Regions from separate parts of the Alkalilimnicola ehrlichii MLHE-1 genome, predicted to be linked through region 2. Evidence: riboswitches for the same ligand, from Rfam matches in the RefSeq annotation. Region 2 holds a riboswitch; the other holds the start of a gene.
What was found. A riboswitch is a leader RNA that binds a small molecule or an ion and turns the genes downstream of it on or off. The one in region 2 is predicted to bind cobalamin.
Positions count from the first base shown of each region.

Region 1: it holds a riboswitch for cobalamin, as region 2 does, so the genes downstream of both, MLG_RS10665 (ribonucleoside-diphosphate reductase subunit alpha) here and MLG_RS14260 (cobalamin-binding protein) in region 2, are expected to answer to the same signal.

Region 1 covers NC_008340.1:2,370,064-2,384,738, forward strand. The annotation lists gene MLG_RS10600 (class I fructose-bisphosphate aldolase) at 1-55, shown strand, start outside; gene MLG_RS10605 (putative monovalent cation/H+ antiporter subunit A) at 363-2,675, shown strand; gene MLG_RS10610 (Na+/H+ antiporter subunit B) at 2,677-3,099, shown strand; gene MLG_RS10615 (Na+/H+ antiporter subunit C) at 3,101-3,448, shown strand; gene MLG_RS10620 (Na+/H+ antiporter subunit D) at 3,445-4,950, shown strand; gene MLG_RS10625 (Na+/H+ antiporter subunit E) at 4,947-5,426, shown strand; gene MLG_RS10630 (monovalent cation/H+ antiporter complex subunit F) at 5,438-5,710, shown strand; gene mnhG (monovalent cation/H(+) antiporter subunit G) at 5,703-6,122, shown strand; gene nadC (carboxylating nicotinate-nucleotide diphosphorylase) at 6,136-6,993, shown strand; gene MLG_RS15470 (hypothetical protein) at 7,002-7,160, shown strand; gene ettA (energy-dependent translational throttle protein EttA) at 7,283-8,950, shown strand; gene purU (formyltetrahydrofolate deformylase) at 9,198-10,067, shown strand; gene MLG_RS10655 (SPOR domain-containing protein) at 10,173-10,388, shown strand; gene MLG_RS10660 (O-acetylhomoserine aminocarboxypropyltransferase/cysteine synthase family protein) at 10,518-11,795, opposite strand; cobalamin riboswitch at 12,060-12,206, shown strand; gene MLG_RS10665 (ribonucleoside-diphosphate reductase subunit alpha) at 12,365-14,675, shown strand, end outside.
Region 2 covers NC_008340.1:3,202,608-3,217,282, reverse strand. The annotation lists gene MLG_RS14325 (phosphoribulokinase) at 1-686, shown strand, start outside; gene MLG_RS14320 (alpha/beta hydrolase) at 742-1,257, opposite strand; gene MLG_RS14315 (peptidoglycan -binding protein) at 1,306-2,394, opposite strand; gene MLG_RS14310 (hypothetical protein) at 2,387-3,373, opposite strand; gene MLG_RS14305 (oxidoreductase-like domain-containing protein) at 3,538-3,744, shown strand; gene hemB (porphobilinogen synthase) at 3,741-4,739, shown strand; gene MLG_RS14295 (TIGR00153 family protein) at 4,825-5,499, shown strand; gene MLG_RS14290 (inorganic phosphate transporter) at 5,517-6,773, shown strand; gene aroE (shikimate dehydrogenase) at 6,859-7,671, shown strand; gene cobU (bifunctional adenosylcobinamide kinase/adenosylcobinamide-phosphate guanylyltransferase) at 7,671-8,180, shown strand; gene cobT (nicotinate-nucleotide--dimethylbenzimidazole phosphoribosyltransferase) at 8,173-9,210, opposite strand; gene MLG_RS14270 (ABC transporter ATP-binding protein) at 9,227-9,997, opposite strand; gene MLG_RS14265 (FecCD family ABC transporter permease) at 9,999-10,967, opposite strand; gene MLG_RS14260 (cobalamin-binding protein) at 10,974-11,909, opposite strand; cobalamin riboswitch at 11,945-12,147, opposite strand; gene cobD (threonine-phosphate decarboxylase CobD) at 12,149-13,195, opposite strand; gene cbiB (adenosylcobinamide-phosphate synthase CbiB) at 13,168-14,103, opposite strand; gene MLG_RS14245 (histidine phosphatase family protein) at 14,153-14,675, shown strand, end outside.

The DNA of each region.
Region 1 (14,675 bases), 830 kb from region 2:
GCTGCTGCACGCCATCCAGGACGTTTACCTGGACGACGCCATCACGGTGGCCTGACCCCGCTGGCAGGCACCGCCCCGGCGCACCGGGGCGGTGCCATCCGGCGGCCCCACCGGTGGCCCTATATATAATAAGTGTCGCGCTCTGTTTTAAGGCGTTTTTGCCCAACAGTTCAAACAGTTAGCGCAGACAGAAGCGCTTGCCTTTAACGGCCCCCTCCGTTATCTTGCGAGGCCGTTGCCGGCACGCCTCTTTTGTGCCGACGGGACAACTCGAACAAATCATTGCCCACCTCGCCCTACAGGCGGGGCCCGGCCGGGAAGAGGGCCGGAACGGTGGGCCTGCGACGGGGTAACCATCCGCCATGCTGCTAGCCGTACTCTCGGGGTTTCTGGTGGCCATCGCCGCGCCCTGGCTGTATCAATCGCTGCAGGACCGTGCCGGTTGGGTGCTGGCCTTGCTGCCGGCCGCGTTGACCGTGTATTTCGCCACCTTCCTGCCGCAGGTGATGGCCGGGGAGGCCGTGGTCATTCACTACGATTGGGTGCCGGGGCTGGAGATCAACCTCTCCTTCCTGGTGGACGGGCTGTCGTTGCTGTTCGCCCTGCTGATCAGCCTGATCGGCACCTTCATCGTGCTCTACGCCAGCGCCTACCTGAAGGGCGACGAATACCTGCCGCGCTTCTATGTGCTGATCCTCGCCTTCATGGCCGCCATGCTGGGGCTGGTGCTCTCGGACAACCTGATCACCCTGTTCGTGTTCTGGGAGCTGACCAGCATTACCTCCTACATGCTGATCGGCCATAACCACGAGGACAAGGAGGCCCGCAAGTGCGCCCTGCAGGGTCTGCTCGTCACCGTGGGCGGTGGGCTGGCACTGCTGGCCGGGCTGATCCTGATGGCCGGGGTGGCGGGCAGCTTCTCGCTGCACGAGATCCTCAACAGCGGTGACGTGCTCCGCGACAGCCACCTCTATCTGCCGATCCTCATCCTGGTGCTGGCGGGCTGCTTTACCAAGTCGGCCCAGGTGCCCTTCCACTTCTGGCTGCCCAACGCCATGGCCGCGCCCACTCCGGTGTCGGCCTACCTGCACTCGGCCACCATGGTGAAGGCGGGCGTCTACCTGATGGCCCGCCTCAACCCGAGTCTCGGCGGCACCGAGCTGTGGATGACCATCCTGCCCATCGTCGGTGCGCTGACCATGTTCACCGGCGCCTATCTGGCGGTGCGTTCCACCGGCATCAAGCGGGTGCTGGCCTATTCCACGGTCATGGCCTTGGGCACGCTGACCATGCTGGTGGGCATCGGCACCGAGACGGCCATGATCGCCTTCGCCTGCTTCCTGATGGCGCACAGCTTGTACAAGGGCGCGCTCTTCATGGTCGCCGGCGCCGTGGACCACGAGGCCGGCACCAAGGACGTGACCAAGCTGGGCGGGCTGCGGCGAAAGATGCCAGTCACCGCCACCTTTGCGGCCATCGCCGCCCTGTCGCTGGCGGGCATCCCACCGCTGTTCGGTTTCGTCGCCAAGGAGCTGATGTTTGAATCGGTGCTGGAGGCCGGCGGCCTGGCCTTGTTCCTGTCGGTGCTGGCCATCGCCTCGGCGGTGCTGGTGATCGCGGTGGCCGCCATCGTCGCCATCCGGCCGTTCTGGGGGCGGCTCAAGGAGACGCCAAAGAAGCCACACGAGGCGCCGCTGCCCATGCTGCTCGGCCCCATCGTGCTGGCATCGCTCTCGCTCTTTTTCGGGGTGCTGGTCTTCATCCCCGATACCCTGCTGGTCCAGGCGACGGTGCTGGCCGTGTACGGCGAGCCGGTGGAGTTCTACCTGTCCCTCTGGCACGGGATCAATGCCCCATTGTTGATGAGCCTGGCCAGCCTGCTCCTCGGTGCCCTGTTGTTCCTTAATTGGGACCGGGTGCGCGGGGCCATGGGCAAACTGGACTGGCTCTACGACCGCGGCCCGGAGGCCGGCTACTTCAAGGTCATGGACGGGCTGGTCTGGACCGCCGACTGGCAGACCCGGGTGCTGCAGAACGGCTACCTGCGCAACTACATCCTCACCATCGTGCTTACCACCGTGGGCCTGGTGGGCTATGCGCTGTTCAGCCGCTATGACGTGAGCATGGTGGCCTTCGGTGAGATCCGGCTCCACGAGTATGCCGTGGCGGGCTTGCTGGTCGCCTCGGCCCTGTTCGCCTGTCTTACCCACTCCCGGCTGGGCGCGGTGGCCTCCGCGGGTGTCTTCGGCTTCGCCATCGCGCTGATCTTCATCCTGTTCAGCGCGCCGGACTTGGGCATCACCCAGATCCTGGTGGAGACGCTCACCGTCATCCTGCTGATCCTGGTGCTGTTCCGTCTGCCCGGGTTCATCAACTTCTCCTCGCCGGGGGCGCGCCTGCGTGATGCCGCCGTAGCCCTCTCGCTGGGCGGGCTGATCACGCTGCTGATTCTGGCCACCGTGGAGCACCAGTTCCATCCGCCGATCTCCGAGTGGCTGATCGAGCGCAGCGTGCCGGAGGCCTACGGGCGCAACATCGTCAACGTGATCCTGGTGGACTACCGGGCGCTGGATACCCTGGGCGAGATCTTCGTGCTGGGGCTGGCCGCCATCGGCGTCTACGCCATGATCAAGTTCAAGGCCGAGGATCGCGTCAAGGACGAGAGGGAGTGCTGATATGGGTCATTCACTGATTCTGCAGACGGCCGCGCGCTTCCTGCTGCCCCTGCAGTTACTGTTTTCGATCTTCCTGCTGCTGCGCGGCCACGACGAACCCGGCGGCGGGTTCATCGCCGGCCTGGTGGCCGCCGGGGCATTTGCGCTCTACCTGTTCGCCTTCGGCATCCCGGCCACCAAGCAGTTGCTGCGGGTCTCACCCCAGGATCTGTTCGGCTGGGGGCTGTTCATCGGCACCCTGGCCGCGGTGCCGCCACTGTTCATGGGGCTCCCGCTATTCACCGCCCTGTGGTGGGACGTGCCGGTGCCGATGATCGGTGAGATCAAGCTCAACACCCCGCTGCTGTTCGACATTGGGGTTTATCTGACGGTGCTCGGCTCGGTACTGGCCATCGTCATCGCACTGGCAGAAGCGGAGGACTGACGTGGAACCACTACTCGCCATCGTGGTTGGGGCGTCCTATGCCGCCGGCCTCTACATGATGCTCCGGCGCAGCCTGGTCAAACTGGTGATCGGGATCATCCTGTTCTCCAACGCCGCCAACCTGCTGTTCTTTACGTCCGCCGGCCTGACCCGCGGCGCGCCCCCCCTGGTCCCGGAGGGGATGCTGGGCCCGGAGGGCGCGGTGGCCGATCCGCTGCCCCAGGCCCTGGTGCTGACGGCCATCGTCATCGCCTTTGGCGTGCTGGCCTTTGCCGTGGTGCTGATCCACCGTGCCTACGAGGTGGTGAAGGCCGATGATCTGGACCAGATGAAGGATACCGACACGTGAGACCCGAGGTCGCTCTTCCCATACTGATCCCGCTGCTCGCCGGCTCCTTCTCGCTGGTGGTGTGGCGCTCCGTGGTGCTGCAGCGCTGGATCGCCGTGCTCGGCACCGGTGCCCTGCTCTATGTCAGTGTCTGGCTGCTCATGACCACCCACCGCGAAGGCCACGTGGTGATGGAAATGGGCAACTGGCCGGCGCCGTTCGGCATCGTCTTCGTCGCCGACCTGCTGGGCGCCATCATGGTGGTGCTCACCGGCATCATGGGCTTTGCCGTGGCGCTCTACTCGCTGGCCACCACCGGCAAGGGCCACGAGAAGTTCGGCTATTTCCCGCTCATGCACCTGCTGCTAGCGGGGGTGGCCGGCGCCTTCCTGACCGGCGACATCTTCAACATGTTCGTTTGGTTCGAGGTGATGCTGATCGCCTCCTTCGCGCTGCTCATACTCGGCGGTGAGCGGGCGCAAATGGAGGGGGCCATCAAGTACGTCACCCTGAACCTGATCTCCTCCATGATCTTCCTCACCGCCATCGGGCTGCTCTACGGCTTGGTGGGCACACTGAACATGGCGGATATCGCCTACAAGCTGCAGGAGGTGGAGGAGCCCGGTCTGGTCACCGTGATCGGGATGCTATTCATGATCTCCTTCGGGGTGAAGGCCGGTGCCTTCCCGCTCTTCTTCTGGCTGCCGGCCTCCTACCACACCCCGCCGGTGGCGGTCTCGGCGCTGTTCGCCGGCCTGCTCACCAAGGTGGGTGTCTACGCCTTGTTCCGGGTGTTCACGCTGATCTTCAACCAGGACGTGGAGTTCACCCACAACATCCTGCTATGGGGCGCGGCGCTGACCATGCTCACCGGTGTGCTGGGCGCGGCCGCACAGTTCGAATTCCGCCGCATCCTGAGCTTCCACATCATCAGTCAGATCGGCTACATGATCATGGGTGTGGCGCTGTACACACCGCTGGCCATCGTCGGCGGGGTGTTCTACATCATGCACCACATCATCGTGAAGACGAACCTGTTCCTGGTGGCGGGCGTGGCCTACCGTCTGCTGGGCAGTTACGAGCTGAAGGACCTGGGCGGGCTCTATCGCAAGCGGCCCTTCCTGGGCGTGTTATTCCTCATCCCGGCACTTTCGCTGGCCGGGCTGCCGCCGCTCTCCGGCTTCTTTGCCAAGTTTGTCATCATCCGCGCCGGTCTTGAGGCCGAGGAGTGGGTGGTCACCGGTATCGCCCTGCTGGTGGGCCTGTTGACGCTCTACTCCATGATCAAGATCTGGGCCGAGGCGTTCTGGAAGGCGGTGCCCGAGCACAACCAGAACGCCCACCGACTGGAGAGCCAGGACACCCAGTTGTGGCTGATGTACACACCGATCATCGGCCTGGCGCTGTGCACGCTGTTCATCGGCCTTTACGGCCAGCCCATCTACGAGCTGGCGGCCGCCTCCGCCGAGCAGCTGATCGACCCGAGCCAGTACATTGAAGCCGTTCTGGGGGTGCAGCCATGATCGGATTTGCCTGGAATATCCTGCTCGGCCTCGCCTGGGTGGCGCTGACCGGAAACTTCAGCGGCCCCAACCTGTTTTTGGGCCTGCTGCTGGGTTACCTGGCACTGGCCATGATTCAGTCCCAGCTACCGATCCTGCAGGGCTACGCCCAGCGCGCACCACGGGTGATCGGCTTCGTCTTCTTCTTCATCGGTGAACTGATCAAGGCCAACATGCGCGTGGCCCAGGACGTGATCCGCCCGGAGATGGAAAAGGCCATCTCCCCCGGCGTGATCGCCTTCCCGCTGGAGGCCCGCAGCGATGTGGAGATCACCTTCCTGGCCAACGCCATCTCCCTGACACCGGGGACGCTGAGCCTGGACGTCTCCGATGACCGGCGGGTGCTCTATATCCACGCCATGTACATGGCCGACGAGGCCGCTCTGCTGGACGACATCAAGAACATGGAGCGCCGGGTCCTCAGGATCCTGCGTTGAGGTGAGCCGGAATGCTGGATACCGTGATCGTCATCGTTTACCTGATGCTCGCAACGGCGCTCATCCTGAGCTTCGTGCGGCTGGCCAAGGGCCCGAGCCTGCCCGACCGAGTAGTGGCCCTGGAGCTGGTGGCCTCCATCGTCATGGGCATGATCGCCGTCTACACCATCGACACCGGCGTGGACAAATTCCTGGATGTCGCCGTGGTAATGGCCCTGATGGCCTTCCTCGCCGCCATCGGCTTTGCCCGCTACCTTGAGAAGGGAGGTGAGCGCGATGACTGAATTCCTTTCCACCCTGTCCACCCTGTTGGTGGCCCTGCTGCTGTTGGCTGGCGGGGGGTTCATGATCCTGGCGGCGGTGGGCATCCTCCGCCTGCCCGACCTGCCCACCCGGATGCACGCCTCCACCAAGGCCGGTGCGCTGGGCGCCAGCCTCACCATGCTCGCCGTGGCCTTTTACCTGCCCGAGGGGGCGATCGTGGCGCGGGCGCTGGCCGTTATCGTCTTCATCCTGCTCACCGCACCGGTGGCGGCGCACGTCATCGGCCGCGCCGGCTACTTCGTCGGCGTACCACTCTGGGAGGGCACGGTGAAAGACGAACTAAAAAAGCACTACGACCCGGAGAGTCACGGCCTGGAGAGCGGGTTCGAAGGCCCTCCGGGCGAGACCGGCACTGAGCCTCGCCGCGACTGAGCCGCTGATAGATATGTGCCCAACCAACGTCAGACCTCAGCCCCCGGCCGCCGAGCAGATCCAGGCCGACGTCACCCGGGCGCTGGAGGAGGACCTTGGAACCGGCGATGTCACCGCCGAGCTGGTGCCACGAAACGCCTGGGCCCAGGGTCAGGTGATCTGCCGCGAGCAGGCGGTGCTCTGCGGCCACCACTGGTTCGACGAGGTCTTTCGCCAACTGGACGACCGGGTGGAGATCCACTGGGCCGCCGGCGAGGGCCAGCGCCTGACCCCGGACCAGCCGGTCTGCACCTTCGCCGGGCCGGCGCGGGCGCTGCTCTCCGGTGAGCGCACGGCGCTGAACTTCCTCCAGACCCTGTCCGCTACCGCCACCCAGGCCCGGCACTTCGTCGACCTCGTGGCCGGCACCCATGCCCGCATACTGGACACCCGCAAGACCCTGCCCGGCCTCCGTGCCGCGCAGAAGTACGCCACCCGCTGCGGCGGCGCCCTCAACCACCGCCAGGGACTGTACGACGCCATTCTGATCAAGGAGAACCACATCCTGGCCTGTGGCTCCATCGCCGCCGCCGTGGCCGCCGCCCGCGAGCGTGCGCCGGAGTTGCCGGTGGAAGTGGAGGTGGAGACCCTGCAGGAGCTGGAACAGGCCCTGGCCGCCGAAGCCGACACCATCATGCTCGACAACTTCAGTCTGGCCGACGTGGAGCGCGCCGTTGCCCTCACCGCGCGGCGCTCGAAGCTGGAGGCCTCCGGCAACCTGGGCGAGCAGGGACTGCGCGAGCTGGCCGGCACCGGGGTGGACTACATCTCCATCGGTGCGATCACCAAGCACGTGCGCGCCGTGGACTATTCGCTGCGTCTCAGGCTCTAGGCCCCGCCATGCGCACCCTGCTCATTGGCGTCATCTTCATCCTGCTGTTGCTCATCGCCGCCGAGTTCCTGATGGCCAACGACCGGCGCAGCGCTGCCCGCGTGCTGCGCTGGACGGCCGTGGCGGTCGCCGTGCTGCTGGCGGCCGGGCTGCTCACCTGGGTTTAGCCCACCGCCACCCGGTCTTGGAATACCCGCGCCCCTGGCTGATAATGCCCGGTTCACACCAACCCCTGGAGTCCGGACCGCCCCGTGGCGGGCCCGGCTCACCAGCAACCGGACGGAGTCCCATGGCGCAGTACATCTACACCATGAACCGGGTGAGCAAGATCGTGCCGCCCAAGAAGACCATCCTTAAGGACATCTCGCTGTCCTTCTTCCCGGGCGCCAAGATCGGCGTGCTGGGGCTCAACGGCTCCGGCAAATCCACCCTGCTGCGGATCATGGCCGGTGTGGACCAGGAGTTCGAGGGTGAGGCCCGCGCCCAGCCTGGCACCAAGATCGGCTACCTCCCGCAGGAGCCCCAGCTGGACGACAGCAAGGATGTGCGGGGCAACGTCGAGGAGGGCGTGGCCGAGATCAAGGCACTGTTGACCCGCTTCGACGAGATCTCCGCGAAGTTTGCCGAGCCGGACGCCGATTTTGAGGCACTGATGGCCGAGCAGGCCAAGCTCCAGGACCGTATCGATGCCACCGGTGCCTGGGAGCTGGAACGCAAGCTCGAACAAGCCGCCGACGCCCTCCGGCTGCCACCCTGGGAGGCGGACGTCAGCAAGCTATCCGGCGGTGAGCGCCGCCGTGTGGCGCTCTGCCGCCTGCTGCTCTCGGCCCCTGACATGCTCCTGCTGGACGAGCCCACCAACCACCTGGACGCCGAATCGGTGGCCTGGCTGGAGCGGTTCCTGGCGGAGTTCCCGGGCACCGTGGTGGCCGTCACCCACGACCGCTACTTCCTTGATAATGTCGCCGGCTGGATCCTGGAGCTGGACCGCGGCCACGGCATCCCCTGGGAGGGCAACTACAGCTCCTGGCTGGAGCAGAAGGAGAAGCGCCTGGAGCAGGAGGCCAAACAGGAGGCCGCCCACCGCCGCAGCATGAAGGCCGAGCTGGAGTGGGTGCGCAGCAACCCCAAGGGCCGCCAGGCCAAGAGCAAGGCGCGCCTGGCCCGCTTCGAGGAGCTACAGAGCCAGGAGTTCCAGAAGCGCAACGAGACCCAGGAGCTCTACATCCCGCCGGGTCCGCGCCTGGGCAACAAGGTCATCATCGCCGATGGCGTCAGCAAGGCCTTTGGCGATCAGCTGCTGTATGAGGACCTGAGCTTCAACCTGCCCCCGGGCGGCATCGTGGGCATCATCGGCCCCAATGGGGCCGGTAAGACGACGCTGTTCCGCATGATCACCGGTCAGGACGAGCCGGACAGCGGCCGCATTGAGGTCGGGGACACAGTGGAACTCGCCTACGTGGACCAGTCCCGCGACAGCCTGGATGGCAGCAAGACCGTCTGGGAAGAGATCTCCGACGGTCTGGATATCATCAAGGTGGGCAAATACGAGACCCCGTCCCGCGCCTACGTGGGCCGGTTCAACTTCAAGGGCTCGGACCAGCAGAAGTACATCGGGGATCTGTCCGGCGGTGAGCGTAACCGCGTGCACCTGGCCAAGCTGCTCCGCAGCGGCGGCAATACCCTGCTGTTGGACGAGCCCACCAACGACCTGGACGTGGAGACCCTGCGCGCCCTGGAAGAGGCCCTGCTCGCCTTCCCCGGCTGCGCCATGGTCATCTCCCACGACCGTTGGTTCCTGGACCGGATCGCCACCCACATCCTCGCCTTTGAGGGCGACAGCCAGGTGACCTGGTTCGAGGGGAACTACCAGGAGTACGAGGCGGACCGCAAGAAGCGGCTGGGCGACGAGGCCCTCAACCCCCACCGTATCAAGTACCGGCGATTGGGGACCTGACGGTGGCATGGCCGGCGCCATGCCCTCGCGCCGGGCGCCGGCCGTCCCATCTGACCACGCCCCGGACCGTCCCTGGTCCGAGGTCGGGGGTCGCTGCCGCCGGGTGGTTCAGTGTGCCTGATGGATCTTCTCGCGGTTCAGTGTGCGGCTCCACGGCAGGCCGCACTCGGCTCAACGGCGGGCGTGATGTGGTATAACGCTGGGGCGAAACAACCCGGTCAAAAACACAACCCCATCGAGCCCCGCCATGAGTGATACCGCCAGTCGCACCGCCATCCTGCTCATCCACTGCCCGGATCGGCGCGGCATCGTCGCCGCCATCAGCCGCTTCCTGTCGGAACACGGCGGCAACATTGTCGACCTGGACCAGCACGTGGATGTGGAACAGGGCGTCTTCTTTATGCGGGCCGAATGGGAGTTGAAGGGGTTTGCCCTACCCGCCGACGGTATCGCCGAGGCCTTCCGCCGGCAGCTGGCCGAGCCCTTCGAGATGACCTGGCGGCTGCACTTCTCGGATGAACGGCCGCGCATGGCGCTCTTCGTCTCGCGGCTGGCGCACTGCCTTTACGACCTGCTGGCCCGCTGGCAAACCGGCGAGCTGGCGGTGGACATCCCCCTGATCATCAGCAACCACCCGGACCTGCGACCGGTGGCCGAGCGCTTCGGCATCGACTACTACCACCTGCCGGTCACGCCGGACACCAAGGCCAAGGTGGAACGCCAACAGAACGACCTGCTGGCCGAGTACCGGGTCGACTTCGCGGTGCTGGCCCGCTACATGCAGATCCTGTCGGCCGATTTCATCCACGCCTGGCCGGAGCGCATTATCAACATCCACCACTCCTTCCTGCCGGCCTTCGCCGGGGCCCGGCCCTACCACGCGGCCCATGAGCGCGGGGTGAAGATCATCGGTGCCACCAGCCATTACGTCACCGAGGACCTGGACGCCGGCCCGATCATTGAGCAGGACGTCACCCGGGTGACGCACCGCGACGCGGTCAGCGACCTGGTGCGCAAGGGGCGTGACCTGGAGCAGCTGGTGCTGGCACGTGCCGTATGGCTGCATGTGCAACGCAAGACCTTGGTCTACCAGAACCGCACGGTGGTGTTCGACTGAGCCTGAATCGGGAAATATGCGCGGCTGTTGTCTACCTTTGGGAGTAACGGCCTCCGGGCCGTTGGGTCCGCTGACGAACACCCCCACTCCGAGAGGAACGCATTTATGGCACAGACCGTGACCGCTGCATACGAGAGCGAAGAGGCCGCCCGCAATGCGGTCGATGAACTGATCTCCGATGGTTATGACCAGGAGAAGGTCTTTCTCGACAAGGAGAACATCCAGGTGAAGGTGATGGTGCCGGACAGTGGGCAGCGCGAGGCCGAGGAGATCCTCAAGCGCCATAGCCCGAAAGATGTCTGGGCCCGCCCCGTCCAATAATCCAGCCTAAGAAGGGACGCCCCTGGCGGTACACAGACACCGGCAGGGGCGCTTGCAGGACCCGGGACCACCCGGCCCTGATGGCGACGGGCCCATAGGTCTGCTTTTTAGGGGTCTATTTCTCGGGGGCTATTTTGCGGCCTCCAGGGCCTGGTCGATGTCCGCGATGATGTCGTCCACGTGCTCGATGCCCACCGCGATGCGCACCATGTCCTGACTGACCCCCGCCTGCTCCAGCTCCGCCTCGTTCAACTGGCGGTGGGTGGTGGTGGCCGGATGAGTGGCCAGCGACTTGGCGTCACCGATGTTCACCAGGCGGGTGATGAGTTGCAGGGCATCAATGAACTTCGCCCCGGCCTCCTTGCCCCCGCGGATACCGAAGGAGAGGATGCCGGAGGCCATACCACCGCGCATGTACTTCTGCACCAGCGGGTCGTCCGGGCTGGACTCCAGGCCGGCATACTTCACCCAGGTCACCTGCGGGTGGTTCTGCAGGTGCTGCGCCACGGCCAGGGCGTTCTCACTGTGCCGCTCCATGCGCAGGTGCAGGGTCTCGATCCCCTGCAGCAGCTGGAAGGCGTTCATGGGCGAGAGCGCGGCGCCGGTATTGCGCAGGGGCACCACCCGGCAGCGGCCGATGAAGGCGGCCGGCCCCAGGGCCTCGGTATAGACCACCCCGTGGTAGGACGGGTCCGGCTCCACCATCATCGGGAAGCGTTCGCCGTGGTCCGCCCAGGGGAACTTGCCCGAATCCACGATGACCCCGCCCACGGTGGTGCCGTGACCGCCCATGAACTTGGTCAGTGAGTGCACGACGATATCCGCGCCGTCATCGATCGGCCGCCAGAGAAAGGGCGTGGGCACGGTGTTGTCCACGATCAGCGGCACCCCGTGACGGTGGGCGATCTCCGCCAGCCGCCCGATATCCGCCAGCTCGCCGGAGGGATTGCCCACCGTCTCGCAGAAGACCGCCTTGGTCTTGCCATCGATCAGCGCCTCCAGCCGGTCAAAGTCGTCGTGGCTGGCCATACGCACCTCGATACCGAAGTTGGGCATGGTGTGCGCGAACAGGTTGTAGGTGCCGCCGTAGAGCTTGCTGGTGGAGACGATATTGTCACCGGACCGGGTGATGCACTGAAGGGCGTAGGTGATGGCCGCCATACCCGAGGCCACGGCCAACCCGCCGATACCCCCCTCCAGTTCGGCCACCCGCTGCTCCAACACCGCGTTGGTGGGGTTCATGATGCGGGTGTAGATGTTGCCCTCCACCTTGAGGTCGAACAGATCCGCCCCATGCTGGGTGTTGTCGAAGGCGTAGCTGGTGGTCTGGTAGATGGGCACCGCCACCGCCTTGGTGGTCGGGTCCGGGCTGTAGCCCGCGTGGATTGCCAGGGTTTCCGGTTTCACGTCCTGCTCCCTCTATTCGGTGTTCGGATCCGCAGACGCCTCTGGGGCGCCGGCTGGTTATTGGCCTCGACCATTCTGCTCAGCAGGGTGCGGGATTAAAAGCCCGGCGCCACTAACAAAATGGCATACCCTTAGGCGACTGGCTTCTGCGGTCAGAGCGACCGTCTCCGCACCATCATAGTCCAGCCACCACCGCCCGCGAGGGCGCCCCAAAGCCTGACCCACCCCGCGTACCAGCGGCTTGCACTTAGCCCCCAAAGCCCATATATTGGGCTCTGTCCTCGTGCGCCACACGATATGTGGCCAACGGAGGGGAACACCGGTGAGAATCCGGGGCTGTCGCGCAACGGTGTGACAGGGCCGTCCAGGCCGCTGTCGAGCCCGAATACCTCCGAGGACCGGCCACCCCCGGCGGGTGTGCCGAGCCCGGAACCTTCGCGTCAAAGGTGCCCGGGGACAGGACGCCCTCGCTGCAGCCAACCGCCCGTCGCGCTCCGCTGCGTGCGCCCTGCCCTCACATCCCTCGCGTCGGTTCCTCCCGGTTCATCTGGACGAGCAGGAGGAATCTCATGTCCGCCAAGGCTGCCGAGGCCGCACCAACGGCCCAGAGCGATACCCAGCAGGTCATCCGCCGCAACGGCGCGCTGACCGCCTTCGACCCCGACAAGATCCAGCTGGCCATGAAGAAGGCCTTCCTGGCCGTGGAGGGCGAGCGATCGGCCGATGCCGCCCGCATCCAGCAGGTCACCGCCGAACTCACCGCGCAGGTGGTCCAGGCCCTGACCCGGCGCCCCACCGCCACCCCGATCCACATCGAGGATATCCAGGACCAGGTGGAGCTGGCGCTGATGCGCGCCGGCGAGCACAAGGTGGCCCGCGCCTACGTACTCTACCGCGAGGAACACGCTCGCAAGCGCCGCCAGGAGGCCACGGACGAGCCGCCGCGGCTGCACATGACCCGCACCGACGGTGAGCAGGTACCGCTGGATGAGTCGCTGCTGCGCCGGGTGCTGCACCACGCCTGCCATGAGCTGGCGGATACCGACCCCGAGCGCGTGGCCCGCGAGGCCTGGCGGAACCTCTACGACGGGGTCACCGAGCAGGAGGTGCACAAGGCGCTGATCCTGAGCGCCCGCAGCCTGATCGAGCAGGAGCCGGCGTATGGCCACGTGGCCGCGCGCCTGCTGCAACACCAGCTCAACGGCGAGGCCCTGCGCTTTCTCGATTTTCCCTACGACGGCGCACCCGGCGCCGACCCTGGCTACACCGACTACTTCGCCCGCTACATCCGGCGCGGGGTGGAACTGGAACTGCTGGACGAACAGCTGCTGACCTTCGACCTGGAGCGGCTGGCCGAGGCCCTGATGCCGGAGCGCGACCTGCAGTTCAACTACCTGGGCCTGCAGACCCTGTACGACCGCTACCTGCAGCACTGGGACGGCACCCGCTTCGAGCTGCCCCAGGCCTTCTTCATGCGCGTGGCCATGGGCCTGACCCTGCAGGAGGTGGAGCGCGAGGAGCGGGCCATCGAGTTCTACCGGCTGCTCTCCAGCTTCGACTTCATGAGTTCCACCCCCACGCTGTTCAATAGCGGCACCCGCCGCCCGCAGCTCTCCAGCTGCTACCTGACCAGCGTGCCCGACGACCTGGGCGGTATCTACGGCGCCATCCGCGACAATGCCCTGCTGTCCAAGTTTGCCGGCGGCCTGGGCAACGACTGGACCCGCGTTCGGGCCATGGGCGCCCACATCAAGGGCACCAACGGCCGCTCCCAGGGCGTGGTGCCCTTCCTCAAGGTGGCCAGCGACACCGCCGTGGCGGTGAACCAGGGGGGCAAGCGCAAGGGTGCGGTCTGCGCCTACCTGGAGACCTGGCACCTGGACGTGGAGGAGTTCCTGGAGCTGCGCAAGAACACCGGCGACGACCGCCGCCGCACCCACGACATGAACACTGCCCACTGGGTGCCCGACCTGTTCATGCAGCGGGCCGAGGCCGACGCCGACTGGACCCTCTTCTCGCCGGACGATGCCGCTCACCTGCACGAGCTTTACGGCCAGGCGTTCAAGGCCGCCTACGAAGACCTGGAGGCCCGGGCGGCGCGCGGTGAGATCCGCAACTACAAGGTGGTCTCCGCCAAGCAGCTCTGGCGCCGCATGCTGGGCATGCTGTTCGAGACCGGCCACCCCTGGATCACCTTCAAGGACCCGTGCAACCTGCGCTCCCCGCAGCAGCACGCGGGTGTGGTGCACAGCTCCAACCTGTGCACGGAGATCACCCTGAACACCTCGGACGAAGAGATCGCCGTCTGCAACCTGGGCTCGGTGAACCTCGCGGCCCATACCACCCCCGATGGTCTGGACCACGAGCGGCTGCGCAACACGGTCCGCACCGCCATGCGCATGCTGGATAACGTCATCGATATCAACTACTACAGCGTGCCCCAGGCCCGCCGCGCCAACCTGCGCCACCGCCCGGTGGGGCTGGGCGTGATGGGGTTCCAGGACGCGCTTTACGCCCAGGACCTGCCCTACGCCAGCGACGAGGCGGTCGCCTTCGCCGACCGCAGCCAGGAGGCGATCAGCTACTACGCCATCGAGGCCTCGGCGGACCTGGCGCGGGAACGGGGGGCCTACCCCAGTTTCGAGGGCTCGCTCTGGCAGCGCGGTGAGCTGCCGCTGGATTCCATTCAGCGGGTGGTGGAGGCACGGGATGGCGATTGCACCATGGACACCTCGTCCAGCCTGGACTGGGCCGCCCTGCGGGAGAAGGTGCGCACCGGCATGCGCAACTCCAACTGCCTGGCGATCGCCCCCACGGCCACTATCGCCAACATCGTCGGGGTCTCTCAGGGGATCGAGCCGGCGTTCAAGAACCTGTACG
Region 2 (14,675 bases):
ATCTCAGCCATTTTGGCCCGGAAGCGAACCTGTTCGACAAGCTCGAGTCCACCTTCCGCGAGTACTCGGAGACCGGCAGCTGTGAGCGGCGCTACTATGTGCACAATGACGAGGAGGCCGAGCACCGCGGGGTGGCCCCGGGCGAGTTCACCGCCTGGGAGCGGGTGGAATCGGGTACCGATCTGCTCTTCTACGAGGGGCTGCACGGCGGGGTCGTCACCGAGGAGGTGGATGTGGCCCGGTGGGTGGACTTGCTGATCGGGGTGGTGCCTATCGTCAACCTCGAGTGGATCCAGAAGATCCACCGCGACCAGGCGGAGCGGGGCTACGCGGCGGAGAAGACCGTGGACACCATCCTGCGCCGGATGGAGGACTATGTCACCTGCCTGACGCCGCAGTTCTCGCGCACCGACATCAACTTCCAGCGCGTGCCCACGGTGGACACCTCCAACCCCTTCATCGCGCGGGATATCCCCACGCACGATGAGAGTTTCGTGGTGATCCGCTTCCGCAAGCCGGAGAAGTTCGGGATCGACTTCCCCTACCTGCTGAACATGATCAAGGACTCCTTCATGTCTCGGCGCAACACCATCGTGGTGCCGGGGGGCAAGATGGGGTTCGCCATGGAGCTGATCCTCACCCCCATCATCCACGATCTGGTGGAGCGACGCACCCGCCTGACCTGATTGTGGCGCTGGCAGGTCATGGCAGGCGGCCCGTCATCATGGCGGGCCGTTTGCGTTATCGGGCCTGGACCTCACCGAGAAAGCGGTCGAAACAGGCGCAGAGCCAGGGGATGGTCTCGTTGAGATCGTGCCCGGCATTCAGCACATGCAGCCGGGCCCGGTGTTCCCGTGCCAGCCGAATGCCGTTGTCCACCGGCACGATGTCGTCATTCCAGCCGTGGACCACGGTCATCTGCCGGGCCTGGCAGTGGGGCTGCGCCGGGTAGCCCGGCAGGTAGAGGGCGGGGGCCAGCAGGAACAGCCCGTCCACGGGGATGGTGGCGGCGGCCACGGCCGAGACATAACCGCCCATGCTGGAGCCGACCAGCACCAGCGGCCGGGACCGCGCCTGCGGTGCCAGTGCCAGTAGCTGGCGCACCCGCTCATCGGGGTCATGGGTGTGGCTGTAGTCGGGGCTTTCCACCTGGAAGCCGGCGGCGCGGGCCACCTCCGCCAGGGCGGTGATCTTGCGGCCCCAGGGGCCGGATTCCTTGCCGTGGGCGAAGAATACCGTGGGTGGGGATGATGCCATGCCTTCCTCCAAGTCCCGTGGGCCGCCCCGGCACCCATCGTCCGGCCGCTAGCGGTTGGTCAATCGCAGTTCGATGCGCCGGTTGCGGGCCCAGGCCTCCGGGGTGTCGCGGTCGTCCACCGGATGGTATTCGGCGAAGCCGGCGGCGGCCAGCCGTTCCGGCGGGATGCCCTGGTCCATCAGGTAGCGCACGATGGTCTGGGCGCGGGCGGTGGAGAGCTCCCAGTTGGACGGGAACTCGGCGGTGCGGATGGGGCGGCGATCGGTGTGGCCCTCCACTTGCAGGACCCAGTCCAGGTCGTCCGGGATGCGCCCGCGCAATTCGTGCAGGGTGGTGGCCAGCCCCTCGAGCTGCTCCCGGCCCTCGCCACCGAGATCCGCCGAGGCGGTAGCGAACAGCAGCTCGGACTGGAACAGAAAGCGGTCGCCCTCAATCCGGATGTCCGGGTGATCACCCAGTACCTCGCGCAGCCGACCAAAGAACTCCGAGCGATAGCGGGCCAGTTCCTGCACCCGCTCCGCCAGCGCCAGATTGAGGCGCTGGCCGAGATCGCGGATCTCGGCGCGCTGGGCCGCGGCGGTGGCCTCGCTGAGGTCGAGTGCCTCGGACAGGGCGGTGAGCTGCTCTCTCAGGGCGATGATCTGCCGGTGCAGCCGGTCGATGCGGGCGGCCTGTTCGTCGGTGAGGGCGCGCTCGCGGGCCAGGTCCGCCTCGCGGCCGGCCAGCCGGTCCCGAAGCTCCGCGCGGCGCGCCGCCGCCTCGTCCAGGGCCTCCTCCTGATCGGCCAGACTGTCCTCGAGGGCGGCCTGCTGTGCCTCCAGGGTGCTGACCCGGGCGCGTGCCTGATCGCGCTCGGCGAGGGTGGCGACCAGCCGGGCCTCCAGCTCGGCCAGCTCCTCCTCCACCCCGGCACGCTCCTCCCGTTCCAGGGCGATGATCTCGGTGAGGGCGTCGATATCGGCCTGCAGCCGTGCCAACGCCGCCTCGCGCCCGGACAGGGCGTCGCTGAGGACGTACTGGGCCACCATGAACAGCGACAGCACGAAGACGAACAGCAGCAGCAGGGTGGCCAGGGCGTCCACGTAGCCCGGCCAGATGTTCAGCCCCCGGCGTCGGCGGCGGGTGTCCTCAAGCATCGCGGCCTCCGGCCCCGCGGCTGCCGGCCAGGGTGCGAGCCAGCAGCCGGATCTCGCTGCGCAGCTCATCGGTCAGTTGGGTGCGGTGGGTGGGCATGTCCTCCAGCAGCCGCATCAGGCAGGTGTCCATGTTGCGCAGGTGGTGCATGAGCGTCTCATCGACGTGGCCGTGGCGCTGGTCCTCAGCGCGTTGCATGGTCCGCTGCAGCTTGTCCAGGCTGTCGGCGGTCTGCTCCAGCAGGGCCTCGATGTAGGCCGGGACTGCCTGCTCGCCGTCGGCCACCGTGCCACCGGTGCTGACGTAGCCGGAGAGCCACTCCTCCAACTCGTTGTAGAAGCGGTTCTGGGCGTGGCCGGTCTGCAGGTCGACAAAGCCGAGCACCAGGGCGCCGCCGAGCCCGAACAGCGAGGAGCTGAAGGCGGTGCCCATGCCGGCAAGCGGCTCCTGCAGACCATCGCGCAGCGCGGCAAACAGGGACGCCGCCTCCTGGCCCTCCGGCGACAGCCCGGCGAGTACCGAGCCGATGGCCCCCAGGGTGTCGAGCAGGCCCCAGAAGGTGCCCAGCAGACCGAGAAAGATCAGCAGCCCGATGAAGTAGCGGGAGAGGTCGCGGCTGTCGTCCAGGCGGCCACGCACGCCGTCCAGCAGGGTGCGCGCAGCCAGCGTGGAGAGCCGTGGCCGCTCCCCGCGCCGGCTCATGGTGTGGCGCAGGGCCTGCAACGGGCTGGCGCGCGGGCCCGGACCCTGGTCCGAATAGCCCTGACGCATGCCGTCCACCCAGCGGGCCTCGGGGGCCAGGATGACCACTTGGCGCACGTTGATGGCCAACCCCACCAAGAGGGCCATCAGGATCATGCCGTTGAACACCGGGTTGGCGAGCAAGGCATCCAGCAACGGGACCCAGAGCAGCGCACAGACGGCGCCCACCGCCACAATGAATAGGGCCATCCAGTTGAGTACGCGGGTGGGAGGTGTCATCAGCGGGGCTCCTGGTTAACCATTCCGCCACAACGTAGCGGGATTCGGTCGGCGAAAAAAGTACTTGAGAGCGCGGTTTACCGCCGCGCCATCCGAATGGATGACTTCAGCCACAGGGGGGGCTTGTGGGAGAATAGCGACTGAAGATGAACAGGAGTTGACCCGTGACCAAGCTGCCGCCCGAACCCTCGCTGCCGCCGCAGCCGGAGAAGCCCGACCCCTCCGAGTGCTGTGGCAGCGGCTGTATCCCCTGCATCATGGATCTGTACGAGGAGAAGCTCGCCGAGTGGGGCGAGGAAGTGGCACGGATCAAGGCCGAGCATGAGCGGGCCGTGCGCCGCGCCCGTGAGGCCGGGGGGGTGGATGCATGAGCGCTTATCCCCGGACCCGCATGCGGCGGCTGCGCGCCGACGCCTTCTCCCGCCGGCTGGTGCGGGAGACACGGCTGAGTGTGGATCAGTTGATCCTGCCGCTGTTCGTGCTCGAGGGTGACGATCGTCGCGAGGCGGTGGCCTCCATGCCCGGGGTGGAGCGGCGCTCCATCGACCTGACCCTGCGCCACCTGGAGGAGATCGTCGGGTTGGGGATCCCGGCGGTGGCGCTGTTCCCGGTCATCCCGCCGGAGCACAAGAGTGAGGATGCCCGTGAGGCGGCCAATCCGGTGGGCCTGGCTCCGCGGGCCGTGCGCGCCATCAAGGAGCACTTCCCCGAGCTCGGTGTGATCACCGACGTCGCCCTAGACCCCTACACCAGCCACGGTCAGGACGGGCTGATCGACGAGGAGGGCTACGTCCTCAACGACGAGACGGTGGAGGTGCTGGTCCGCCAGGCGCTCTGCCATGCCGATGCCGGTGCCGACGTGGTGGCGCCCTCCGATATGATGGACGGACGCATCGGCGCCATCCGCGACGCGCTGGAGGCGCATGAGCACCGCAATGTGCGCATCCTGTCCTACGCCGCCAAGTATGCCTCCAGCTTCTACGGCCCCTTCCGGGATGCCGTGGGCTCGGCCTCGGCGCTGAAGGGTGCGGGCAAGCAGACCTATCAGATGGATCCGGCCAACAGCGACGAGGCCCTGCACGAGGTGGCCCTGGATCTGGATGAGGGCGCCGATATGGTGATGATCAAGCCGGGGCTGCCCTATCTGGATATCATCCGCCGGGTGCGGGATGAGTTCGGGGTGCCGACCCTGGCCTACCAGGTGAGCGGCGAGTACGCCATGCTCAAGGCCGCGGCACAGAACGGCTGGCTGGACGAGCGGGCCTGTGTGCTCGAGGCATTGACCAGCCTCGTGCGCGCCGGTGCCCACGGTATCCTTACCTACCATGCGGAGGCGGCGGCGCGCTGGTTGCAGAAGGGGGCTTAGCGGCGATCAGCCCAAGCTCTACTTTATCAAGCGCTTTCCCCTGCTGTAGTATTCAAGGCCCGGCAGACACCCGGAATCCGGGCCCATGAAAAGCTACTTCTCATCCATCTTTGGGCGCTCGCCTGTCAGCCCCCTGCAGCACCATATGGCCAAGGTGCTGGATTGTGCCGAGGCGCTGGTGCCCCTTTTCAAGGCGGTCTCCGAGGGCGACTACAACGCCGTGGCCACGGCCCAGCAGCGGGTCACCGACCTTGAACGCGAGGCCGACGCCCTTAAGAAGGAACTGCGCAACAAACTGCCCCACAGCATGTTCATGCCTTTCGACCGAGCCGACTTCCTCGAACTGCTGCGTGCCCAGGACCGCATCGCCAACAAGGCCAAGGACATCGCCGGCCTGGTGCTGGGTCGCAAAATGCAGCTCCCGGAGCCGCTGGTCGATCCCTTCATGGATTTTCTCAACCGCGCCATCGATGCCTCCCGCCAGGCCAAGAACACCGTGGACCAGCTGGACGAGCTGGTGGAGACCGGTTTCCGCGGCGCCGAGGTGGAGGTGGTGCAGGAAATGCTCGACAAGCTGGACGCCATCGAGCATGACACCGACCGTATGCAGGTCCAGCTGCGCAGCCTGCTGCAGAAGCTGGAGCCACGCATCCCCCCCGTCGATGTCATGTTCCTCTACCAACTGATCGAACGGGTGGGGACCCTGGCGGACCGGGCCCAGCAGACCGGAAGCCGACTGCAAATCCTGATGGCCCGCTGAGGGAGCGCCAGCCACGCATGGAATACGGTGTCGTATACCTGGTGTTGGCCGCCGCCTTCGGGCTGTTCATGGCCTGGGGCATCGGGGCGAACGATGTGGCCAACGCCATGGCGCCCTCCGTGGGCTCGAAGGTGCTCACTATCCGCCAGGCGGTGGTGGTGGCGGCGATCTTCGAGTTCGCGGGGGCCGTCCTGGCCGGGGGTGAAGTCACCGCCACGGTGCGCAGCGGCATTGTCGACGCCGGCCTGATGGAGGACTCGCCGGAGGTGCTGGTCTTCGGCATGCTGGCGGCCCTGGCGGCCGCCGGTACCTGGCTGCTGGTGGCCTCGAAGAAGGGCTGGCCGGTCTCCACCACCCACTCGATCATCGGCGCGCTGGTCGGTTTCGCCATCGCCGCTGTCGGCTGGAGCGCCGTGCAGTGGGGGGTGGTGGGCACCGTGGTGGCGAGTTGGGTGGTGTCGCCGGTGCTGGCGGGTATCGCCAGTTTCCTGCTCTTCCGCAGTGTCCAGTACCTGGTCTTTGACACCCCCGATCCGCTCCGCGCGGCCCGCGTCTGGGTGCCGGTCTACATCGGCCTGACGGGCTTTGTCATCGCCTCGGTCACCCTGCTCAAGGGCCTGGGTCATCTGGGGCTGGAGATCAGCGAGGCGCAGAGCTATGGCTACTCACTGTTCTTCGCCGTGGCACTGTGGCTGGTGGGCAAGGGCTTGGTGGCGCGCATCGGGGTCGACCCCAGCGCCGATCGGGATTTCCACTTCGCCTCGGTGGAGCGGGTCTTCGGTGTGCTGATGGTGGTGGTGGCCTGTGCCATGGCCTTCGCCCACGGCTCCAACGATGTCGCCAACGCCATCGGGCCGGTGGCGGCGGTGGTCAGTGTGGTGACCAGTGATGGCGACGTAACGGCCCAGGCCGAGCTGCCCCTGTGGATCCTGCTGCTGGGCGGTGGTGGCATCGTCGCCGGCCTGTTTATGCTGGGCCACCACGTGATCGCCACGGTGGGCAGCAATATCACCCAGCTCACCCCCAGCCGGGGCTTCGCCTGCGGTCTGGCCACCGCCGGCACGGTGGTCTTCGCCTCCGGTTTCGGCCTGCCCATCTCCACCACCCAGACCCTGGTGGGCGCGGTGCTCGGTATCGGCCTCGCCCGCGGTATTGCGGCGCTGAACCTGCGCGTGGTGGGTGGTGTGTTCATGTCCTGGCTGGTGACCCTGCCGGCGGGCGGCATCCTGGCGGTCTTCTTCTTCTATCTGCTGATGCTGGCCTTTGGCGGCTGACCCGGGGCCTGTCCTGGCCACTGGCGCATCGCGGCCGCGGTCCGGTTACAATCCCTGGCGCAACTATGCCAGCCCGGGAGTGGTTATGACGGACCGTTATGCCGTGATGGGCAACCCCATCGAGCACAGCAAGTCGCCCGAGATCCACCGGATGTTCGCCGAGCAGACCGGCCAGGCCATCGCCTACGAGCGGATGCGGGTGCCGCTGGAGGGCTTCGAGCCGGCGGTGCGCGCCTTCTTCGCCAGCGGCGGGAAGGGGCTGAACATCACCGTCCCCTTCAAGGAGCAGGCTTGGGTCCTGGTCGACCGGCGCGCGCCCCGTGCCGAGCGGGCCGGGGCAGTGAACACCCTGCTGGCGGAGGCCGGCCGGCTGGTGGGGGACAACACCGACGGCACCGGTCTGGTGCGGGATCTGACCGTGAACCACGGTGCCGCGCTGCAGGGACGGCGGGTGCTGGTCATTGGCGCGGGCGGTGCGGTGCGCGGGGTGCTGCCGGCCCTGCTGCCCGAGGCGCCCGGTGAGGTGGTGATCGCCAACCGCACGGTGGCGCGGGCGGAGGCCCTGGTGGAGCTCTTCGCCGACCAGGGCCGGTTGTCCGCGGTGGGGTTCGACCGCCTGCAAGGGCCTTTCGACGTGGTGATCAACGGCACCTCCGCCGGGCTGGCCGGTGAGCTGCCGCCGCTGCCCGACGATCTGCTGGCGCCGGGCGCCACCTGCTACGACATGGTCTACGGGGATCAGCCCACCCCCTTCGTGCGCTGGGCCCGGGCGCACGGCGCCGCAATGGCGGTGGATGGCCTGGGCATGCTGGTCGAGCAGGCTGCGGAGTCCTTTCTGATCTGGCGCGGGGTGCGTCCGGAGAGCGCACCGGTGATTGCGGCGTTGCGGCCCGAGTGATGCGCACCCTGATCACCGGCGGCATCCGCTCGGGAAAGAGCCGCTACGCCGAGCAGCTGGCCCGGGGCTGCGGGTGGCCGGTGACCTACCTGGCCACCGCCCGCCAGAGCGATGATACCGAGATGGCCGAGCGGATCCGCCGCCACCGGGAGCGCCGCCCCCCCGAGTGGCGCTCCCTGGAAGTGCCGGAGGCGCTGGCCGAGGGCCTTGGCCAGGCCGCCGGCGAAGGGCGTTGCCTGCTGGTGGACTGCCTGAACCTGTGGGTCTCCAACCTGCTGCTGGCCGGCGAGGCGCGCTTGGCCACCGAGCAGGCGCGGCTGCTGGAGGTGCTGCCCACGCTGCCGGGCCGGATCATCCTGGTCAGCAACGAGGTGGGCATGGGCCTGGTCCCCCCCAACCCCCTGGGCCGGCGCTTCTGTGATGCCCTGGGGGAGCTCAATCAGGCGGTTGCGGCCCGCTGCGAACAGGTGGTGTTCACGGTGGCGGGCCAGCCCCTGACCATTAAGTAAACCCGGCCTCCTGGAAGGTGGCCATCTCCCGGTAGAGCGCGCAGGCCATGCGCAGCAGCGGGACGGCGGCCGCAGCCCCGGTGCCCTCGCCCAGGCGCATCCCCAGGTCGAGCAGCCCCTCGGCCGCCAGCGTCTGGAGCAGGCGGGTGTGGCCGGGTTCGGCGGAGTGGTGGCCAAAATGCAGCCAGTCCCGCACGCCCGGGTTCAGCCGCACCGCCGTCAGCGCCGCCACCGTGGCGATAAACCCGTCCACCAGCACGGGGCTGCGGGCCTGGGCCGCGGCGATGAAGGCACCGGTGAGGCCGGCGATCTCCAGCCCGCCCACCCGGCGCAGGGCCTCCAGCGGCGACGCCAGGTGGGGCCCATGCCGGTGCAGGGCCTGATCGATGACCGCCCGCTTCCGCTCCACCCCCGCCGCGTCCAGCCCGGTGCCCGGGCCGGCCAGCTCGCTGCCCAGCCCCAGCAGGGCCCCGCCCAGCGCGGCGGCCGCCGTGGTGTTGCCGATTCCCATCTCGCCGCCAATGAACAGGTCGCAGTCGCCGGCCCGCCGGAAGGCCCGCCGCCCCTCCTCCAGAGCCGCGGCGACGGTCTCCCGGTCCATCGCCGGCCCGGTTCGCATGTTCGCCGTGCCGCGCGCCAGTCGGGCGTCCACCACGGCCGGCAGGGCGGGCAGGGGTTCGAGGGTGCCGAGGTTGATGACCTCCAGCCCCGCCCCCAGTTGGCGCGCCAGCACGGCGATGGCCGCATCGCCGGCGGAGAAGCGCCGTACCATACCCGCGGTCACGGCCTGCGGGACGCTGGAGATTGCCTCGGCGCAGACGCCGTGGTCGGCGGCGAAGACGCTGATATGGACCCGCTCCACCTGGGGTTCGGGCCGGCCCTGCTGGGCAGCCAGCGTTGCGGCTAGCGCCTCCAGCCGGCCCAGCGAGCCGGGCGGCTTGATCAGGGTGTCCAGCCGGCGCCGGGCGCGCGCCGCCAGGGCGGTGTCGGGTCGTGGCGGTGGGGTGTGCCACCAGGGCGTGTCGCTCATTGCGCTGTGGACTCCTTCAGTGGGGTATGAAGATGGGCACACCGCCCACCTGGCCGCGGGCCAGGCGCTGGCCGTAAAGCCGTTCCAGCGCCTCCGGGACCAGCATACGGTCGGTGGCGCCCCAGCAGGCCTGGCCATCGGGGTAGAGGAGCAGCAGGTGGTCGCAGTGGCGGGCGGCCAGGTTGACGTCGTGCAGGGAGAGCACGGCGGCGCCGTCCCGGGCCACTTCCTCGTGGATCAGGGCCAGCACCCGGGACTGGTGGTGCAGATCCAGGTGGTTGGTGGGTTCGTCCAGCAGGTAGAGCTCCGGGGTCTGGGTGAGGGCGGTGGCGATGGCCAGGCGCTGGCGTTCACCGCCGGAGAGGGTGGCGATCAGCCGGTGCTCCAGGTGCGCCAGGTCCACCCGCGCCAGCGCCCCGCGGGCGATGGCCAGGTCCTCGGGGGATTCCACATCCCAGGCACGCAGGTAGGGATGACGGCCGATCAGCGCCGTCTCCAGCACCGTGGCGGGAAAGCCGTCGTGGTGGTCCTGGAAGACCAGGGCCATCCGCCGGGCCACGGCCTGACGGCCCAGCTCGGCCAGCCGGGTGCCCGCCAGGCGTACGCTGCCCCGGCGCGGCGCGCGCAGCCCGGCCAGGGTGTGCAGCAGTGTGGTCTTGCCGACCCCGTTGGGGCCGAGGATCCCCCAGCACTGACCGGGGTGCACGGCCAGGTCCAGCGGTTCGCCCGACTCGCGCTCGGGGATGTGGATGACCAGATCGTGCAGGCTCAGCAGCGGCGTGGCCATGTCAGCGGCTCCGGTGCAGCAGGTAGAGGAAGACAGGTACACCGAGCATCGCGGTGATCACCCCCACCGGCAGTTGCTCCGGGGCGATGAGGGTGCGCGCCAGGGTGTCGGCCAGGGTGAGCAGTATGCCCCCGGCCAGGGCCGACGCCGGGAGGATGATCCGCTGGTCGTTGCCCAGCACCAGGCGCAGCATGTGCGGGACGATCAGGCCCACAAAGCCGACGCTGCCGGCCACGGTGACGGCGGTGGCCGTGAGCAGGGAGGCGGCCAGGTAGACCGTCCACTCCAGGGGGCGGACCCGCACGCCCAGGGCGGCCGCCTGCAGGCTGCCCCGGGCGAGCACGTTGAGGCTGCGGCCCAGCGGCCAGGCGCAGAGCAGGGCGAACACCAGCACCCCCAGGGGCACCCGGGGATCGCGGGCGTGGGAGAGGTCGCCCATCAGCCAGAAAAGCATGCCGGGCAGCTCCTGGGTGGGGCTGAGGGCGAGGATGAAATTGATGCTGGCGCCCCAGCCGGCGGCCACCACCACGCCGGTCAGCAACAAGCGGGTGGGGGTCCAGCTGCCGGTGCCGTGAGCGAGCCCGAAGACCAGCAGGGTGGAGGCCAGTGCACCGGCGAAGGCGGCGCCGGAGACCAGCGCCATGCCGAGGCCGGCCAGCATGGCCAGCAGGGCGCCCACGGCCGCGCCACCGGAAAGGCCCAGGACATAGGGGTCGGCCAGCGGGTTGCGCAGCAGCACCTGCATCAACGCCCCGGCCACTGCCAGCAGGCCGCCGGTGGCGAAGGCGGCCAGGGCGCGGGGCAGGCGCAGTTCCCGAACCAGGGTGTTGTGCAGCGGCAGCCCCTCGCCGCGCAGCCCGGCCCAGACCTCGGCCGGCGTCAACGCCACGCTGCCCACCGCGATGGCCAGCAACAGGCTGGCCAGGCCGGCGCACCCCAGGACGGCCACGATGGCGGGCAGTCGGGTCACTGCCAGCTACTCCGGCCGGCGCCCACGGGCGGTCTCCAGCGCCTCGCAGAGCAGCCGCGTGCCCTCGAGGATGCGCGGCGTGTGGCGCTGGAGCAGCGAGGGGGGGATGAAGAAGAGGTTGTCGCGCTGTACCGCCGTACTCGCCGGCCAGGCCCGCCACTCGTCCACCCAGTCCTCGCGCTCCTCGCCCATGCCGCTGGCCAGGATGGCCTCCGGGTCAGCGCCGAGCACGCTCTCGCGGTCCACCTTGGGGGTCAGGCGGTCACTGTCGCCAAAGACATTCCACCCGCCGCAGAGGGCGATGGCCTCGCCAATCAGGTGCTCGTCGTTCACGGTCATCAGCGGCTGATCCCAGATCTGGTAGTAGAGCGAGACCCGGTCGCGGTCAGCATACTGCCGGCGCAGCGCCGCCACCTCATCCCGAAACCCGTCGGCCGCCTCCGCCCCGGCCTGTTCCCGGCCGGCGAGCCGGCCCAGGCGCTCCAGGGCCCGGGCCACGTCCTCGAAGCGGCGCGGTTCGCTGACGTAGACCGTCAGCCCGAGGGCCTCCAGGCGTTCCACGTGGGCGCGGGGGTTGCCGCTGCGCCAGGCCACCACCAGGTCGGGCGCCTTGGCGAGCACGCGCTCCACGTCGATGCGGTTGTAACCGCCCACCCGGGGGATGGCCTCGGCCTCCGGCGGGTAATCGCTGAAGTTGACCGTGCCGACGATGAGTGCCCCGGCGCCGACGGCAAAGAGCTGTTCGGTGATGTGGGGGGCCAGGCTGATGATGCGGGGCTCGGCGGCCTGGACACAGATCTCCCGCTCCAGGTCGTCGCGTACGCAGCGGGGTTCGGCAGCGGGCCCTTGCGCTGCGCCAGTGGCCGCCCATAGCAAGAGGGCCAGGCCGGCCAGCAGTCCGGGCAGGCGGCGGCGACGTGCGGGTGTGGCGGTATCGGGCATGACTCGGGCTCCCTCGGCGTCGCCCTCCGCGACGCGTGGTATGGCGCACCCAGGCCGGTCTCCGGGCTGATGAGCCGGGGTGGTGGGGACCCCGAAGCGGCCGCCTTCCCGTGCCGGGGCACAGTGGCGTGGTGGCCGTTTCCGCTCAATCACCGTTGCGGGGGCAGCGTCGGACTGGCACCGACTTCCCGTTTCATCCCGGCGCAGGGGCCGGGAAACCTGGGGCGGGAGCGCAGACGCTAGCAATCGCCGCGGGGGCCGTCAACGTGGTGCAGGGGCTCGCCCCCTTCCCGGTCCGGGCTGGCGGCCCGCAGCGCCGCCTCCAGCCGCCGCCAGTCGTGGCTCTGGCCGGGGAGTCCGAAGCGGAGCGCCGAGGGCTCGGCGAAGTGTCGGGTGAGGATGCCCCGGGCGGCCAGGGCCCCGTGCAGGGTGGCGGCCCGGGGGTGGGGGCAGTACTGGAACAGCCCGGTGCCGCCCGCCGGCGGCAGGCCATGGTGGGCCAGGCAATCGGCCAGCCGTTGGGCCGCCCCGGCCAGACGGTAACGCTGTGCCACCTGCCATGGCCGGTCCGCCAGGGCGCGGGCCATCACCCAGCGGGCGGGGTGGCTGACGGCCCAGGGGCCCAGCTCGGCGTCCAGCCGGGCGCAGAGGGCGCGGGGGCCGAAGACCAGTCCGGCGCGCAGGCCGGCCAGACCGAAGAACTTGCCGAGCGAGCGCAGCACCAGCAGGCCCTCCGAGCCGGTGAGGGTGGCCAGGCTGGCTACTGGCTCGGTATCGATGAAGGCCTCGTCCACCACCAGCAACCCGCTACGGGCCGCCAGTTGCCGGTGCCAGGCCGCCAATCGTCCCGCCGGGGTGCGCCGGCCGGTGGGGTTGTTGGGGTTGATCCAGACCAGCACGTCCAGCGTCTCCAGTGGCGGTGCCACCGAATCGTGGGGTAGGGGGATGACGTGGTGGCCGGCCTGCCGCCAACAATGGGCGTGTTCGGCGTAGCCGGGGTGCGGCACGCCCACCCGCGATGGCGGCAGGCAGTGGGGCAGGCGTTGAATGACCGCCTGGGTGCCGGGGACCGGCAGGCAGCCGGCCTGCTCCGGCGCGCCGGCCCAGGTGCGGGCAATGTCCGGCAACCCGTCGGGCTCCGGCAACCGCTGCCAGACGGGGGTGGGTATCGCAGGGACCGGCCACGACCAGGGGCTGATGCCGGTGGAGAGATCCAGCCAGTCGGCCGGGGGGCGGCCCCACGCGCTCGCCGCCGCCCTCAGCCCGCCGCCGTGGTCAGGTGCCATGCCATACCTCCCAGGGTGATCAGGACCAGCCAGAGCACCAGCGTGCGTTGCACGAGGCGGGTGGCGCGGCGGATGTCGCCGGGGTTGGCGGGCCGCCCTTGGCCCAGCACCGGGCGCGCCTTCAGCCGGCCCCGGTAACGGCTGGGGCCACCCAGCCGCAGCCCCAGGGCGCCAGCCCCCGCGGCCATCACCGGGCCGGCGTTGGGGCTCTCCCAGCGGCCGGCCTGCTCGCGCCAGCAGTGCAGGGCCCGGCGGGTGTCGCCGCACAGGGCGTACCCCGCCGCGGTGAGCCGGGCGGGGACCCAGTTGAGCAGGTCATCCAGGCGCGCCGCCGTCCATCCGAAGGCGTTGAACCGGGCGGTACGGTAACCCCACATGGCATCCAGGGTGTTGATCAGCCGATGGGCCACCGCGCCGGCCGGTCCGGCGAGCAGAAACCAGAACAGGCTGGCAAAACCGGCGTCGGCGCCGTTCTCCAGCGCCGACTCCACCGCTGCGCCGGAGGCCCCGGTCGCATCCAGCGTCCCGGTGTCGCGGCTCACCACGCCCGCCAGCGCCTCCCGCGCCGATGCCAGCCGATCGTCCTCCAGTGGGGCCTGTATGGCCCGGGCGTGCTCGTCCAGGCTGCGCAGCCCCAGCGCCAGGTAAAGGAGGCCGGCGCTGATCAGCCAGGACCCCTGGGCCAGCCAGGCCAGGGCCGTGGTCAGGGGCAGCACCAGCAGCGCCAGGGCCAGCGCGCCCTTGACCTGGCGCGCACCGCCCCGGTTCAGGCCCCGCTCCAGCGCGACGGCAACGCGCCCGAAGCCCACCAGCGGGTGCCAGCGGCGCGGCTCGCCCAGCAGGCGGTCCAGCACCACCGCCAACAGCAGGGCAGCCAGGGGATCGGGGATGGGGGCGGTCTGGAGCATGGGCCGCAGTGTATCCTATGCGCCCAACCTGCTGACCGGGAGCACGACCTTGCACCAGCAACCCTTGTTCGTGGACCTGCTGCGCCACGGCGAGCCGGAAGGGGGCCGGAAGTATCGCGGCCGCCTGGACGATCCGCTGTCCGCGACCGGGTGGCGGCAGCTGCGCCGGGCGGTGGCTGTTGCCGGCCCCTGGGATGCGGTGATCAGCTCGCCGCTGTGCCGCTGTGCCGACTTTGCCCGCGACTACAGCACCCACCAGGGCCTGCCGTTGTACCTGGAGCCCGATTTCCGAGAGATCGACTTCGGCGAATGGGAGGGTTGGGAGCCCGCGGCCCTGTTCGAGGCCCAGGGCGACCGCCTCACCGCCTTCTGGCGCGACCCGCGCCGCCATCCACCGCCGGGGGGTGAGACCCTGGATGCGCTGCATGGGCGTCTGGCGAGGGGGTGGCGCCGGTGGCTGGACGAGCCGCCGGGGGAACGGCTGCTGGTGGTCTGCCATGGCGGGGCCATCCGGGTGCTGCTGGCCGAGGCACTGGGTCTCGATCCGGCCCCCCTGCTCGGCCGTATTCACG